3 regions of the Streptosporangium sp. NPDC000509 genome follow, and region 3 is predicted to be linked to each of the others. Evidence: predicted binding sites of a transcription regulator. Region 3 holds the regulator's gene; each other region holds the start of a gene.
The links. Region 3 encodes HrcA, which represses chaperone genes, less so after heat shock. Its sites were predicted from a motif close to TTGGCACTCTCNNNNNGAGAGTGCCAA; they were not measured.
Positions count from the first base shown of each region.

Region 1: groES (co-chaperone GroES) is a predicted target of HrcA. The motif match lies at 2,911-2,937, and genes of this name have one in related genera.
Region 2: groL (chaperonin GroEL) is a predicted target of HrcA. The motif match lies at 2,108-2,134, and genes of this name have one in related genera.

Region 1 is NZ_JBIAYX010000003.1:275,441-280,591, reverse strand. It holds gene ACFY3D_RS07435 (hypothetical protein) at 124-1,401, opposite strand; gene ACFY3D_RS07430 (methyltransferase domain-containing protein) at 1,616-2,782, opposite strand; gene groES (co-chaperone GroES) at 3,027-3,338, shown strand; gene groL (chaperonin GroEL) at 3,429-5,048, shown strand.
Region 2 is NZ_JBIAYX010000028.1:29,315-34,465, reverse strand. It holds gene groL (chaperonin GroEL) at 373-1,998, opposite strand; gene ACFY3D_RS36330 (cold-shock protein) at 2,469-2,669, opposite strand; gene ACFY3D_RS36325 (MoaD/ThiS family protein) at 3,028-3,303, opposite strand; gene thrC (threonine synthase) at 3,326-4,615, opposite strand; SAM riboswitch class I at 4,630-4,770, opposite strand; gene ACFY3D_RS36315 (S1 family peptidase) at 5,014-5,151, opposite strand, start outside.
Region 3 is NZ_JBIAYX010000008.1:231,904-237,054, reverse strand. It holds gene ACFY3D_RS16965 (16S rRNA (uracil(1498)-N(3))-methyltransferase) at 1-102, opposite strand, end outside; gene dnaJ (molecular chaperone DnaJ) at 265-1,407, opposite strand; gene hrcA (heat-inducible transcriptional repressor HrcA) at 1,422-2,435, opposite strand; gene ACFY3D_RS16950 (hypothetical protein) at 2,618-3,406, shown strand; gene ACFY3D_RS16945 (DUF3097 domain-containing protein) at 3,464-4,279, shown strand; gene ACFY3D_RS16940 (DUF4870 domain-containing protein) at 4,304-4,963, shown strand; gene hemW (radical SAM family heme chaperone HemW) at 4,998-5,151, opposite strand, start outside.

The sequences.
Region 1 (5,151 bases), on a different contig from region 3:
CGGTGAGGGCCGGGCGGGATCTTCCGCGAGGGGCGAGCGGGACCGGTGAGGCCGGGCGGGATCTTCGCGAAGACCGAGCGGGGCCGGGGAGGGTCCGGAGCGGCCCTCGGCGGAGAACCGAGGTCAGTCCTTGTCGCCCCTGGTGGGACGGAGCAACGCCTCGGCCAGGGCGAGCATGGTCTCCTCCAGGGCGCTCAGACGACGGGTGAGGTCGGCGTGCGCGGGCTCCACGGTCTCGCTCAGGGCCTCGGAGAGCTCGTCGCGGTCGGGCAGGGCGCGGAGCGTCTCGGCGAGAGGGGAGAGCGCCGCCTCCGCCCTGATGACGCGCTCGTCCAGGGAGTCGAAGCGCTCGCGCTGCTCGGCGGTCTGAACGCCGATGAGCGCGCCGACGCCGAGCACGGCCGGCAGGTCCTCCAGGCGCTCGTCCAGGCTCTCCAGACGCTCTGCGGACTTCTCCGCGCGCCCGTCCAGCGTGGACAGCCGGGAGTCGATGACGTCCATCCGGCAGGTGAGGCGCCCCTCGATGTCGTCGAGGCGCTCGTCGAGGGTGTCGAAGCGGCCACCGGCCGTCATGCGATGGCCGTCCAGCCTGTCGATGCGGCTCTCGACGGCGGCGGTGCGCTCGTCGATCCTCGGCGCGACCAGGTCGACCCTGGCGCCCACCTGCTCGACCCTTCCGCTCACCAGGTCGACCTTGCCGTTCACCTGCTCGACGGCGGCGAGCATCCGGTCCGTGGCCGTGCCGACGGCCTGCTGGACGCTCGCCACCAGGTCGAGCATCCCCGCCTCGACGCGCCCGGTGCGCTGGGAGAGGTCGGACACGGCCCGGTCGAGGCGGCTGAACCGGTGCGCCGCGACGCCCATGTCGGCCTGGAGCCTGCCCAGGTGCTCGGCCAGTTGCCCCACCTGCTCGTCGAGGCCCTGGGTGCCGTCGGAGATCGCCCGTAGGCGGGTGAGCGCCTCGTCCATGCTCTCGCCCACGGAACCGAGGTCGGTCCACAGGCTCGGCAGCTCGCCCAGGGGGACGACCCGGTCGCGGACGGTGTCGACACGGCGGCCGAGGGAGTCGACCCGCTCGCCGACGGCGTCGACGTGGTCGCGTATCGCCTCGACGTGCTGGGCCAGGCCCTCGGCCCAGGAGGGCGGGCGGGCGGCGATGTCGTCCAGCCGGCCGTGGACGGACTCCAGCGTGCCGTTCAGCCCGCCGATCTCGCGCTCCCTGACCTCGCGAAGCACCCACTCCATGCCCTCCAGGCGTCGCCGGATCTCGTCGAGCACGGCCCCCTGGGTGCGCTGCTCGTAGACGTGGTCCTGTGCCGCGCGGGCGAGGAGCTCACGCATCCGGTCGGAGATGGCGGCCTGGCCGCCTGCCTGGAGCAGGGTGTGGTCGGAGTGATCCACCGAGAGCTCCTTCGCTCGCCGACGCTCAGCCGCGCGGTTGGGTTTGATGGGATTTGCTGATGAACGAGAGGGAAACGCAGGCGAGAGAGAACTCCCGCCCGGCAACCTTAGCCCCTGGATCAGGGTTTTCTGGCAGCGAGAATAAAAGAAAGGAATTGCCGGTTGGCTGGAAGAATTGACTATTTTGGCTGGTCAGATGGTGATGATCCGCCGGTCAGTCGGAGGTGCACACGAAGGCGAACGGCCGGTCACCGATTCGGGTGAGAATGACCACCGCGGATTCACCGCCGGAAAGTCGGAGGTCTTTCCTGAGGCGGTCGACGTCCACCGCGGAGCCACGCTTCTTGATCGTCACATTGCCGGCGCCGCGCTCGCGGAGCGCCGCCCGCAGCCGCTTGAGCGAGAACGGCAGCGTCTCGTGGACCTCGTACCGCGACGCCCACGGCGTCGGCGTCGCGGTGTCACCGGTGATGTAGGCGATCTGCGGGTCGAGCAGGTGCCCGCCGACCGACGCGGCGATCTCCGCGACCAGGTGGGCGCGGATCGCCGCGCCGTCCGGCTCGTAGATGTAGCGTCCCGCGGGGCCGGTGGCGGGATCGCCGAGGGCGGGGTCGGGGGTCATCGTGGCCCCCGACGGCAGGATCGTGGCCCTGCGCGCCGTCTCGCCCGCCAGCGCACCGCACCAGATCACGGCCTCCTTGACGTCGCCTCTGTACGAGACCCACTCGGCCTCCGCGCCCTCGGGGACGAACTCGTACGGGATCCCGGGGGCGACCTTCAGGCAGGCGGCCCCGGCTCGGGCCACCATCTCCAGCACGGCGGGCCAGGGCGGTGAGTATCCCATCGGGTCGAAGGTCCGGCCCCGCGCGCCGCGGCGCGCGGGGTCGGCGAACAGGACGTCGAAGGCGGCCGGGTCCAGGGTGGAGGCGTCGGCGGCGCGGACCGAGACCCGGTCGCCGAAGCCCAGGGCGTCGGCGTTGGCCTGGGCGATCGCGGCGGTGAGCGGGTCGGCGTCGACGGCCTCGACGGAGCACCCGGCCCTGGCCAGGGCGAGGAGGTCGCCGCCGATGCCGCAGCAGACGTCGGCGACCCGCGAGCCCGCGGGGAGGCGCCGCGCCCTGTGGTCGGCGACCTCGCGACGGGTGGCCTGCTCCAGGCCGGTCCGGGTGAAGTACATGAGATCGGCGTCGGCGCCGAACTTCTCCCTCGCGCGCAGCCTGAGCGTCGCCTGGGTGAGCGCCGCGGAGGTCAGGTCCGCGTCGTAGATCTTCCTTAACCTCGTCACCGCCGTCACCGGGTCGTCGGCGGCGGTCTCGGCCGCGGCGCCCAGAGCCTCCTGGCCGCGCTGGGTGAGGAGCTCCCGGAATGCGTCGAGATTCACATCGGCCGACGCTACCGCCTCGGCCGTAGGGCTTCGCCGTAGGGCTTCCACCTGGTTTGACGTTCGCGTGAAGCGGAGAAGGGGTGCTTCGTGTTGACTGTCAAGGCCACCTTGCATACTGTTCCGTATTGGCACTCTCCCGGTGAGAGTGCCAAATACATGCGACGAGGCAGGTCTGACACCCGCGACGGCAGACCGCTGGTCGCCTCTTCTAGATCATTCATATCTGAAGGGGAGGTCCGACGTGACGACCGCCACCAAGGTTCCCGTTAAGCCGCTCGGCGACCGCATTGTGGTCCAGCCGCTTGAGGCCGAGCAGACCACCGCTTCCGGTCTGGTCATCCCGGACACCGCCAAGGAGAAGCCGCAGGAGGGCAAGGTCCTCGCGGTGGGTCCCGGCAACTGGGACGACGAGGGCGAGAAGCGGATTCCGCTCGACGTCAAGGAGGGCGACGTGGTCCTCTACAGCAAGTACGGCGGCACCGAGGTGAAGTACAACGGCGAGGAGTATCTCGTGCTCTCCGCCCGTGACGTGCTCGCCATCATCGAGAAGTAGTTCTCGCTTCACAAAGATGACGTATCGAGCCCCGGGTCGCGTCAGCGCCCGGGGCTTTGATGCGCCGACGTACTTATAGAGAGGATTGTCATGCCGAAGACCCTGTCGTTCGAGGAGGACGCGCGCCGAGCTCTCGAGCGCGGCGTGAACGCTCTCGCGGACGCGGTCAAGGTGACGCTGGGCCCGCGCGGCCGCAACGTCGTCATCGACAAGAAGTTCGGTGCGCCCACCATCACCAACGACGGTGTCACCATCGCCCGCGAGGTCGAGCTGGAGACGCCGTACGAGAACCTGGGCGCCCAGCTGGCCAAGGAAGTGGCGACCAAGACCAACGACGTCGCCGGTGACGGCACCACCACCGCGACGGTCCTGGCCCAGGCCATGGTCCGCGAGGGTCTGCGCAACGTGGCCGCCGGAGCGCAGCCGCTCTCCCTCAAGCGCGGCATCGACATCGCGGCCAGGACCGTGAGCGACCGGCTGATCGAGTCGGCCCGTCCGGTCGAGGACAAGAAGGAGATCGCGAATGTGGCGACGATCTCCGCGCAGGACGCCAAGATCGGCGAGCTGATCGCCGAGGCGTTCGACAAGGTGGGCAAGGACGGTGTCATCACCGTCGAAGAGTCCAACAGCATGGGCCTGGAGCTCGAGTTCACCGAGGGTCTCCAGTTCGACAAGGGTTACCTGTCGCCCTATATGGTGACCGACCAGGAGCGCATGGAGGCGATCCTGGAGGACCCCTACATCCTGATCACCCAGGGCAAGATCGCCTCTGTCGCGGACTTCCTGCCGCTGCTCGAGAAGATCGCGCAGACGAAGAAGGCCCTGCTGGTCATCGCCGAGGACGTCGAGGGCGAGGCCCTCGCGGTCCTCGTCACGAACAAGATCCGTGGCACCTTCACCTCCGTCGCCGTCAAGGCACCGGGCTTCGGTGACCGCCGCAAGGCCATGCTGCAGGACATCGCCATCCTCACCGGTGGCCAGGTCGTGAGCGAGGAGATCGGCCTCAAGCTGGAGCACGTCGGCCTGGAGGTGCTGGGCACCGCCCGGCGCGTCGTCATCACCAAGGACTCCACCACCGTCGTCGACGGTGCCGGTGAGGCCGCGGCGATCGCCGACCGCGTCAAGGAGATCAAGCTCGCCATCGAGCAGTCCGACTCCGACTGGGACCGCGAGAAGCTCCAGGAGCGTCTCGCCAAGCTCTCCGGCGGCGTCTGCGTGCTCAAGGTCGGCGCGGCCACCGAGGTGGAGCTGAAGGAGAAGAAGCACCGCCTGGAGGACGCCATCTCGGCGACGCGTGCGGCGATCGAGGAGGGCATCGTCTCCGGCGGTGGCTCCGCGCTCATCCACGTCTCCAAGGTCCTCGACGACCTGGGCCTGACCGGTGACGAGGCGACCGGTGTCTCCATCGTCCGCAAGGCTCTCGTCGAGCCGGCCCGCTGGATCGCGGAGAACGCCGGCCTTGAGGGCTACGTCGTGACGGCGAAGGTCACCGAGCTGTCCGTCGGCCAGGGCTTCAACGCCGCCACCGGCGAGTACGGCGACCTGATCGCCCAGGGCGTCATCGACCCGGTCAAGGTCACCCGCTCGGCCGTCCAGAACGCCGCCTCCATCGCCGGCATGCTGCTGACGACCGAGGCCCTCGTGGTGGACAAGCCCGAGGAGGAGGCCCCGGCCGCCGGCCAGGGGCACGGCCACGGTCACGGCCACTGATTCCTCAGCGGTTCCGAAGCGGTTCCGAACGGCTCGCGTCTCGCAGGAGGCGCGAGCCGTTCGCGTTTCGCGGTAAACCGAAAACGATCTCAAGCGTCATGTC
Region 2 (5,151 bases), on a different contig from region 3:
CGCCGTCAAGAAACCCGTTGTCGCAACAAACACTTCGTTCTATGACCACACGGCATCGCGTTCAGGAAACGACGCACCGGCTCGCACTATCGTTTCACCCACCTTTGTCCACTCATTGCCTGGCGGCACCGAAGCCGGCCGGACGGCATGGAGGTGATCGGGCCCTTTCGGCCCCACCCGGCCTTGCGAGCCCCCTCCTCACCCGCGTCTCCGCACACCGGCCGCCGGATCAGGCTCCCTTCCGGTGGCGCCCCCCAGGGCGGCTCTCTCAAGGAGGTACGGCGACCGATGGCCGGCATCACCTCGGGAAAATACGCCAAAGAGGCGACCCCGAAGTTTCGGGGTCGCCTCTTTGACTGAAAGCGGTTGGACTCAGAAGTCCATGTCGCCGCCGCCGGGCATGGCGGGAGCGGCCGCGGCCTTCTCGGGCTTCTCGGCGATGACGGCCTCGGTGGTGAGGAACAGCGCCGCGATGGACGCCGCGTTCTGCAGCGCGGAACGCGTCACCTTGGCCGGGTCGATGATGCCCGTCTCGAACAGGTTGACGTACTCGCCGGTGGCGGCGTTGAGGCCCTCGCCCGCGGGAAGGTTGCGCACCTTCTCCACGACGACTCCGCCCTCAAGGCCGGCGTTCACCGCGATCTGCTTCAGCGGCTCCTCCAGAGCCTTCTTCACGATCGCGGCACCGGTGGCCTCGTCGCCGGAGAGCTCCAGCTTGTCGAACGCCTTCGCGCCGGCCTGCAGCAGCGCCACGCCACCGCCGGGGACGATGCCCTCCTCGACGGCCGCCTTCGCGTTGCGAACGGCGTCCTCGATGCGGTGCTTGCGCTCCTTGAGCTCGACCTCGGTCGCGGCACCGGCCTTGATGACGGCCACGCCGCCGGCCAGCTTGGCCAGACGCTCCTGGAGCTTCTCGCGGTCGTAGTCGGAGTCGGTGTTGTCGATCTCGGCGCGGATCTGGTTGACCCGGCCGGCGATCTGCTCGGCGTCACCGGCACCGTCGACGATGGTGGTCTCGTCCTTGGTGACGATGACCTGGCGGGCGCGGCCGAGCTGGTCCAGGGTGGTGGACTCCAGCTTCAGGCCGAGGTCCTCGCTGATGACCTGGGCACCGGTCAGGATGCCGATGTCGCCCAGCATCGCCTTGCGACGGTCACCGAAACCGGGTGCCTTGACCGCGACCGAGCGGAACAGGCCACGGATCTTGTTCACGACCAGGGTGGCCAGGGCCTCGCCCTCGACGTCCTCGGCGATGATCAGCAGCGGCTTGCCGGCCTGCACGACCTTGTCGAGAACCGGGAGCAGGTCCTTGTTGGCGGACACCTTGGAGTTGACGACGAGGATGTACGGGTCGTCGAGGACGGCCTCCATACGCTCCGGGTCGGTGACGAAGTACATCGAGGTGAGGCCCTTGTCGAAGCGCATGCCCTCGGTGAGCTCAAGCTCGAGACCGAAGGTGTTGCTCTCCTCGACGGTGATGACGCCTTCCTTGCCGACCTTGTCCATCGCCTCGGCGATCATCTCGCCGATCTGCGGGTCGCCCGCGGAGATGGACGCCGTGGAGGCGATCTGCGCCTTCGTCTCCACGTCCTTGGCGAGCTTGGACAGCTCCTCCGACACGCGCTCGACGGCGGCCTCGATGCCCTTCTTCAGGGACATCGGGTTCGCGCCGGCGGCGACGTTGCGAAGACCCTCGCGTACGAGAGCCTGGGCGAGCACGGTGGCGGTGGTGGTGCCGTCACCCGCGACGTCGTCGGTCTTCTTCGCGACCTCCTTGACGAGCTCGGCCCCGATCTTCTCCCACGGGTCTTCGAGCTCGATCTCCTTGGCGATGGAGACACCATCGTTGGTGATGGTGGGGGCGCCCCACTTCTTCTCCAGCACGACGTTACGGCCCTTGGGGCCGAGGGTCACCTTGACGGCGTCCGCGAGCTGGTTCATGCCACGCTCGAGACCGCGCCGGGCGTCCTCGTTAAACGCGATCATCTTGGCTGCCATACGGCTAACCTCCCAGAGAAAGGGTGGCTTACACCGGACCGAGCCGACGCCCGCGACGGCATGTGGGCCCACGACTCCGTTCGGCGGGCCCCATCGCCTCGATCCAGGATTGGCACTCTCTATGCGTGAGTGCCAAGAATCTGTTTAGCACTCTACCCCGACGAGTGCAAGCCGCGCCCCGTTGACCTGGGCCGCGCGTGGGACGATCTTCAGCTTCACGTCACGTCCGCGAAGATCCCGCGTCACGTCGGCGTACGCGATACGTCATCATCGGCGTCATTGGGGCCTTTGGGGGCACTGTCGGGCACTGGCGGGCACTGGCGTCATTGCCGTTGTTGGCGCATGCCCGAACGACACGAACGCCCGGCTCGCCGGATGAGGGCGAGCCGGGCCTGGGCGGTGGGGGTTCAGCGGACCGCGACACCTCGGGACCCGCCGGATCCTCCCTGCGAATTCATGAAACGGCCGCGTCAGACCGCCCGGACGGATTCCGCCTGGGGACCCTTCTGCCCCTGGGTGATCTCGAACTCGACCCGCTGCCCCTGCTCCAGGGCGCGGTAGCCATCCATCATGATCGCGGAGTAATGGACGAACACATCCTTACCACCGTCTACCGCGATGAAGCCGTAGCCCTTGTCCGCGTTGAACCATTTGACGGTGCCCTGCGCCACTTGCGACTCCTCTTACTGGTCTTAAAGGACGACGCCCATTCCTCTCGCGAAGTCCCCAATCTCCGGGGCGGACTTCGCCACGTCGATCGTTCCGACCATACCTGTGGGAAGCGGTCGGGCAACAGAGTCAAGCACCAAACTACCTCTTTACGAGAGCTTTTATCACGAGGAGAAAGTTTCATCATCACTACTAGTTAGTCAGGGGTTACATTATTCGTGCACGCGACAAATATGAGCTTCTGTCATAAAACACGGCACCCGCCCGGCCGGAGCCGGGCGGGTGCCGTGGATTCGCGGGTTCCCCTGGGGATGACGCGGTGCGACGCGAGGCGGTCAGGGCCGCGTCAGGACGGAGGAGTCAGCCTCCGGCCACCGCCGGGATGATGGAGATCTGAACACCGGAGGGCGTCGCCGTGTCGAGGTTGTCGGCGAAACGGACATCCTCATCCCCCACGTAGACATTGACAAAACGTCGGATCTTTCCCGATTCATCGAGAATCCGGGCACCGATCCCCGGGAAGTCCGCGTCGAGCTTCTGAAGAACATCGCGCAGGGTCTCGCCTTCTCCGTTCACCTCGGCGGCACCATCGGTGCAAGTCCGGAGAATCGTCGGAATCCGCACAGAAACGCTCATAATTCAGTACCTTTCACGATTTCTAGGCGATAGCCGCACGGAATGCGTCAAGAGAGGGTCGAATCACTGCGGTCGGGCGCGCCTCCGCGGCCACCGCGTCCAGGGTCTTGAGACCGTCGCCGGTGTTGAGGACCACGGTCTCGGCGTCGGGGTCGAGCGTGCCCGAGGCGACCAGCTTGCGCAGCACCCCGACGACGACGCCTCCCGCCGTCTCGGCGAAGATGCCCTCGGTCCTCGCCAGCAGCCGGATCGAGTCGACGATCTCGGCGTCGGTGACGTCCTCGACCGCGCCGCCGGTGCGGCGGGCGATGTCCAGGACGTACGGCCCGTCGGCCGGGTTGCCGATCGCGAGCGACTTGGCGATCGTGTCCGGCTTGACCGGCCGGATCACGTCATGACCCGCCTTGTAGGCGGCCGAGACCGGGGAGCACCCCTCGGCCTGGGCGGCGAAGATCTTGTACGGCCTGTCCTCGACCAGGCCGAGCGCGATCAGCTCCTTGAAGCCCTTGTCGATCTTCGTGAGCTGCGAGCCGGAGGCGACCGGGATGACGATCTGGTCGGGAAGACGCCAGCCGAGCTGCTCGGCGATCTCGTAGGCGAGCGTCTTGGACCCCTCCGCGTAGTACGGCCGGAGGTTGACGTTGACGAAGCCCCACTGGTCGCCCAGCTCGTCGCCGATGAGCTCGGAGCAGAAGCGGTTCACGTCGTCGTAGGTGCCCTCGATGCCGATGAGCCTGCCGCCGTACACGGAGGCCATGACAATCTTGGCCTGCTCCAGGTCGGAGGGGATGAACACGCAGGCGTCCAGCCCGGCCCGCGCGGCGGCGGCGGTCACGGCGCCGGCGAGGTTGCCCGTGGAGGAGCAGGAGAGGGTGTGGAAACCGAAGTTGCGTGCCGCCTCGACGGCGATGGCCACCACGCGGTCCTTGAAGGAGTGGGTGGGGTTGCCGGAGTCGTCCTTCACGTGCAGCGAGCGGATGCCCAGCTCGCGGGCGAGGTTGCCGGCGTTGACGAGCTTGGTCCAGCCGGGCGCCATGTTGGGCTTGGCGGCCACGTCCTCGGGGACGGGCAGCAGCGAGCGGTAGCGCCAGATGTTGGTCGGCCCCTCGGCGATCCGCTCCCGGGTCACACGCCCGAAGTCGTACGCGATCTCAAGGGGCCCGAAACACTCGCTACACGCGAAGCTGGGGCCGAGGTCGTAGCGGGCACCGCACTCCCGGCAGGACAGCGCCACGGCGGGGCCGAAGCGCCGGTCGCGCGCGCCGTCGGCACGAGCGGAGGAGGTGGTGTTCTCAGTGGTTGCGAGCGCCATGAAGCGAGGCCTTTCCCTCATCTTCGTCTGGACCACCCTGGTCACAGACCGGAATTGGCACCTGTCCCGGTCGACCTCGTTCAGATCACGGGTCGTGAACCGGGATGGTTGCCGGGGCTTCGCAGGGCCGGTCCCTCCACCCCTCTGGATGAGCAGATATTCAGTTGGAAACCTGACGCGCAGGTCTTGAGCACTCTACCTCGCCCCACCGTCCTCCTGACTTCGTGTCTCACTGTGCGAGATACGGCGTGTTATCCAGCGGACAACCGGAACCGGGCCGCCGACCGCGAGACACGCGGCGGGCACCACGCACAAGCGGGTGAGGCCCCCGCCAGGCGGGGGCCTCACCCCTTCGGGTCAGCGCCGGACACGGCCCGCCGAAGGTGCCTGGGAACGAGTCACGGCACCCTGAATCCGAGGGTGTAGGAGCCGGAGCCGGCTGCGGCGACCACCCGATATCGGTAGTAGCCTGCCGTGCCGGTGTAGGAGATTTTCTCGTTGGCGCCTGGGCCGTCAGAGGTGGCGACGGCCGCCCA
Region 3 (5,151 bases):
CAGCCGCCGTACGGCCGCCGCGTGGCGTCCTTCGGGACCGCCGAAGACGAACTCCGGCCTGGCCAGGTCGGCCGGGTCCGCCAGGAAGACCGGGACGGTCATGGGCCGTCCGGGCGGACCGCCCCGAGGTGCCCCCGGCAACGCGACCGGGACGATGCCTCGGGACGGACCCGACGCCCCGGCCGGGAACCTGCACCGGGCAGGGTGCGGGCCGGACCGTGACGACGCAACCGGAAGCGGGGCGGAGCGGCCGTTGAGACCTGGTCAGCGGCCATTGAAAGCGTCCCGCAGGCGGGAGAAGAAGCTCTGCTGCCCGGGGGCGAACTTACCGGGCGGGCGCTCCTCGCCGCGGAGCCTGGCGAGCTCCTTCAGGAGCGTCTCCTGCTCAGCGTCGAGGCGGGCGGGGGTCTCCACGTTCACATGGATCAGCAGGTCGCCTCGGCCCGTCTCGTTCAGCCGTTGCACGCCCCGCCCGTAGAGGGGGATCGTCTGCCCGGACTGCGTGCCGGGACGGATGTCGAGCTCCTCGGCGCCGTCGAGCGTCTCCATGGTCAGGATGGTGCCGAGCGCGGCCGCGGTCATCGGGATCTGCACGGTGCAGTGCAGGTCGTCGCCGCGCCTCTCGAAGATCTCGTGGGGACGCTCGACGATCTCCAGGAACAGGTCTCCGGGCGGACCCCCGCCCGGGCCGATCTCGCCTTCGCCGGCGAGCTGGATGTGGGTGCCGTCCTCGACACCGGCCGGGATGCGGACCTTGATGGTCCGCCGGGTGCGAACCCGGCCGTCACCCGAGCACTCCTGGCAGGGATTGCGGATGATCGATCCGAAGCCGCCGCACTGGGGGCAGGGGCGGGAGGTCATGACCTGGCCGAGGAAGGACCGGGTGACCTGGGAGACCTCTCCCCGACCGTGACACATGTCACAGGTGTCGGGGTGGGTGCCGGCCGCGGCCCCTGAGCCCGTGCAGACCTCACAGACCACGGCGGTGTCGACGACCAGCTCGCGGGTCGTGCCGAAGCCCGACTCGCGCAGGTCGAGCTCGACCCTGATGGTCGCGTTGCGCCCGCGGCGGGCACGGGAGCGGGGGCCTCGGCCACCGCCTCCACCGGCCGCGCCGAAGAAGGCGTCCATGATGTCGCTGAACGGGAAGCCGGCGCCGAAGCCCCCGGCGCCCGCACCGCCGCCCGCGGCGAACGGGTCGGCACCCATATCGTACATCTGCCGCTTGCCGGAGTCGGACAGGACCTCGTAGGCCTGTGTGATCTCCTTGAAGCGCTCCTGAGTCTCAGGATCGGGGTTGACGTCGGGATGCAGCTCGCGTGCCAGGCGGCGGTACGCCTTCTTGATCTCTTCCGCACTGGCGTCACGGCGCACCCCGAGGGTGCCGTAGTAGTCGCTCTTAGCCACTTTTCGTTGACCTCTTATGATGCAGCCAGAATCTGGCTGACGTAGCGTGCCACCGCGCGCACCGCGCCCATCGTGACCGGGTAGTCCATTCGCGTCGGGCCCAGCACACCGAGCCGGGCGAGTTGCTTGTCCCCGGAACCGTATCCAGCGGCGACGATGGATGTGCCCTGGAGTCCGGTGTAGGGGTTCTCCGAGCCGATCCGCACGGTCAGCGCGGAAAGGTCCGAGGTCTCACCGAGCAGTCGCATGAGCACGACCTGCTCTTCCAGGGCCTCCAGCACGTCGCGGAGCCCGACGGTGAAGTCGGCTCCCGCGAGGTTGGCGGCCCCGGCAAAAACGATCTTCTCATCATGCCTGTCCACCAGGGACTCGAGCAGTACGGACAGGATAGTCGCCGCGAGCGGTCGATCCTCCGCGGGCAACCGCTCCGGCAGATCGGCGACCCGGTCGGGAACGCTGGTGAGCCCGCATCCGTCGAGGGAGGCGTTGAGCATCGCGCGCAGGTGTGCCACGCGCTGCTCGTCGATGACGTCGGGCACCTCGATCACGCGCTGCTCGACCCTGCCGGTGTTGGTGATCAGCACGAACATCAGCCGGCGCTCGCTCAGCGGCACCAGCTCGACGTGCCTGACCGTCGAGTGGGTCAGCGTCGGATACTGCACCACGGCGACCTGCCGGGTGAGCTGGGCCAGCAGCCGCACCGTCCGCATGACGACGTCGTCGATGTCCACGGCACCCGCGAGGAAACTCTCGATCGCCTTGCGTTCCGCGCTCGACAGGGGTTTCACCTGCGAGAGCCTGTCGACGAAGAGCCGGTAGCCCTTGTCGGTGGGCACCCGGCCGGCACTGGTGTGGGGTTGGGCGATGTAGCCCTGCTCCTCCAGCATCGCCATGTCGTTGCGGATCGTCGCCGGGGACACCCCCAGGTTGTGCCGGTCCGCGAGAGCCTTCGACCCCACCGGTTCGTTGGTGGACACGTAGTCCTCGACGATGGCGCGGAGCACGGCGAGCTTGCGGTCGTCGACCAACGTGGTCACCTCCCTGCCTGCGTTCAGAGGGAAACACGAGGCTTGGCACTCTGTGTTCCCGAGTGCCAAGTGTACGGCCCCCGCACGGAAGGCGCGATAAGCGAAAGCGGTGGATGATGACGGCAAGCCTTTGTCAAGTCAACTGCTATCGCGATCCAAGCGGTACCCACCACAATTTGCACATGTCCAACGATTTTGGTTCTTATCCGGGCGACGCCTCCCGCGGCCCCGGTCACGGCGGCCCTCAGCAGCCGTATGGTCAGCAGTACGGCCAGCAGCAGCCCGGCCAGCAATACGGTCAGCAGCCGTACGGCCAGCAGCCCCCCTCGTACGGTTACGCCCCTCCCGGTTACGGCGCCCCGCAGGGACCGCCTCCCAGCGGAAAGATCAAGCCTGGCATCGGGTGGATCGTCGGGGTCTGGTTGCTCGCCCTGGTCAGCATCGTCGTCGGCATCGGCGGCTTCGCCGGTGGCATCCTCGGCGCGGTCACCGACGCGGCCCCGACGCGGACGTTCGCCCCCGGCGAGACCGCGACGGTCGCGCTCGACCCGGCGGACAAGCCGGCGATCTACGTCGCCACCGGCGGGCCCACCAAGTTCGAGTGCACGCTCACCGGCGGTACGAGCACGCCCCGCCTGCAGAAGCCGGACATCCAGCAGACCGTCGCGGGATCCGACGGCGTCACCTGGGAGATGGGCCTGCGGGTCGGCGTGGACCAGGCGGGCGACTACCAGGTCCAGTGCTCCGCCGACCCCGCCGACGGCACGACCTTCGGCGTGGGCAGGGAACTGTCCGCCGACTCGCTGGTGGGCGGGGTGGCCGCCCTGTTCTTGATCCCCGGCATCGGGATTCTGCTCGCCATCGTCGTGACGATCGTCGTGCTGGTGAAGCGCAGCGGTGCCCGCAAGCGCCAGGCCGCCGCCGCGTCGTCGATGGGGCAGTGGGGACAGCCGGGACCCTACGGCAGGTGACGCCGGTGTTTGCTAGCGTCCCACCTGATCCCCGGCGAGAGAGGGTGGCGGTCGGTGATGTACGAGCGTGACGTTCTGGCGGGAGACTGGCGGCGCCCGCGCAGGGGGACGATCCCCCAGGTGCCCGCGGAGCTCGACCTGGTCGTCGAGGACGCCGACGGCGGCTTCTGTGGCGCCGTGGTGGCCTGCGACAAGGAGGCCGTCACCCTGGAGGACCGCTTCGGGCGCCGGCGGGTCTTCCCGCTGGAGCCGGCCGCCTTCCTTCTGGAGGGCAGGGTCGTGACCCTCGTACGACCCGCCGCCGCGCCGCGCGGCCCGAGGCGGAGCGCGTCGGGTTCCATCGCGGTCGAGGGCCTGCGGGCCCAGGTCGCGAAGGAGAGCCGGATCTACGTGGAGGGCGTGCACGACGCCGCGCTCGTGGAGAAGGTCTGGGGGCACGACCTGCGGGTCGAGGGCGTGGTCGTGGAGTATCTGGAGGGGGTCGACCACCTGCCCTCGATCGTCGAGGAGTTCGGCCCGGGGCCGGGGCGGCGGCTGGGTGTGCTCGTCGACCACCTCGTCCCCGGTTCCAAGGAGAGCCGGATCGTCGCGCGGATCTCCTCACCGCACGTACTGATCGTCGGGCACCCGTTCGTGGACGTCTGGCAGGCGGTCAGACCGCAGGTGCTCAGGATCCCCTCCTGGCCGTCGGTGCCCCGCGGGGTGCCCTGGAAGGAGGGTGTCATCGCCGCGCTGGGCTGGGATGTGGAGCCTGCCGCCGCATGGCGCCGCATTCTCGGATCGGTCACGACATATGCCGATCTGGAGCCAGAGCTCCTCGGCCCCGTCGAGGAGCTGATCGACTTCGTGACGGTTCCGGACGAGGACGGATAGGCCGTCAACCCATCAGGAGGGGACATGAGCGAGAACCCCGAAGGCCCATCGGCCGACGACCCGACGCGGCGGGTCGGCAACCCTCCGCCGGACCACTCCTGGCCGGGGCAGAGCACCCCGCCCCCGGACCAGGGATACGGGCCCGGCGGCCAGGGTCACCCCCCACCGGGCCAGGAATACGGATCCCACGGGCAACCGGACCAGCGGTACGGGGGCTACCCGCCGTACACCTCCCCGTACACCTCCCCGTACGCCTCCGACGGCTACCCGGGTGGTTACCAGCACGGATACCCCGAATACGGGGCGTACGGCCCCCCGCCGCGATACGGCCACCAGGCGCCCCCTGGAACGTACGGCCCGCGACCGGGCAGCGACGACACCACCATGGCGATGCTCGCCCACCTGCTGGGCCTGCTCACCTCCTTCGTCGGGCCGCTGGTGCTCTATCTGGCGAAGAAGGACGAGTCGCCCTACGCGCGCGACCAGGCCGCCGAGGCGCTCAACTTCCAGCTCACGGTGCTGATCGCCTACGCCGTCTGCTGGGTCCTGGCGTTCGTGTTCATCGGTTTCCTGCTGATGTTCTTCCTCTGGGTCGGATCGATCGTCATGGCGATCGTCGCCGCGCTGGCGGCCAACCGGGGAGAGACCTACCGCTATCCGATAAACATCCGCTTCGTCGGTTGACCCGCCCGGCGGACCGGCCGGTGCCCCGGAGCTCTCAGGTGAGATCCCGGACCAGGGCGTCCGCCAGGAGACGACCGCGCAGGGTGAGCACCGCACGGCCCGCCTTGAACGGCTCCACCTCCAGCAGGCCGTCGGCGAGCGCGCGAGCGACCACGGGCGGGCGTTCCAGCTCGCCGAGCGGGAAACCC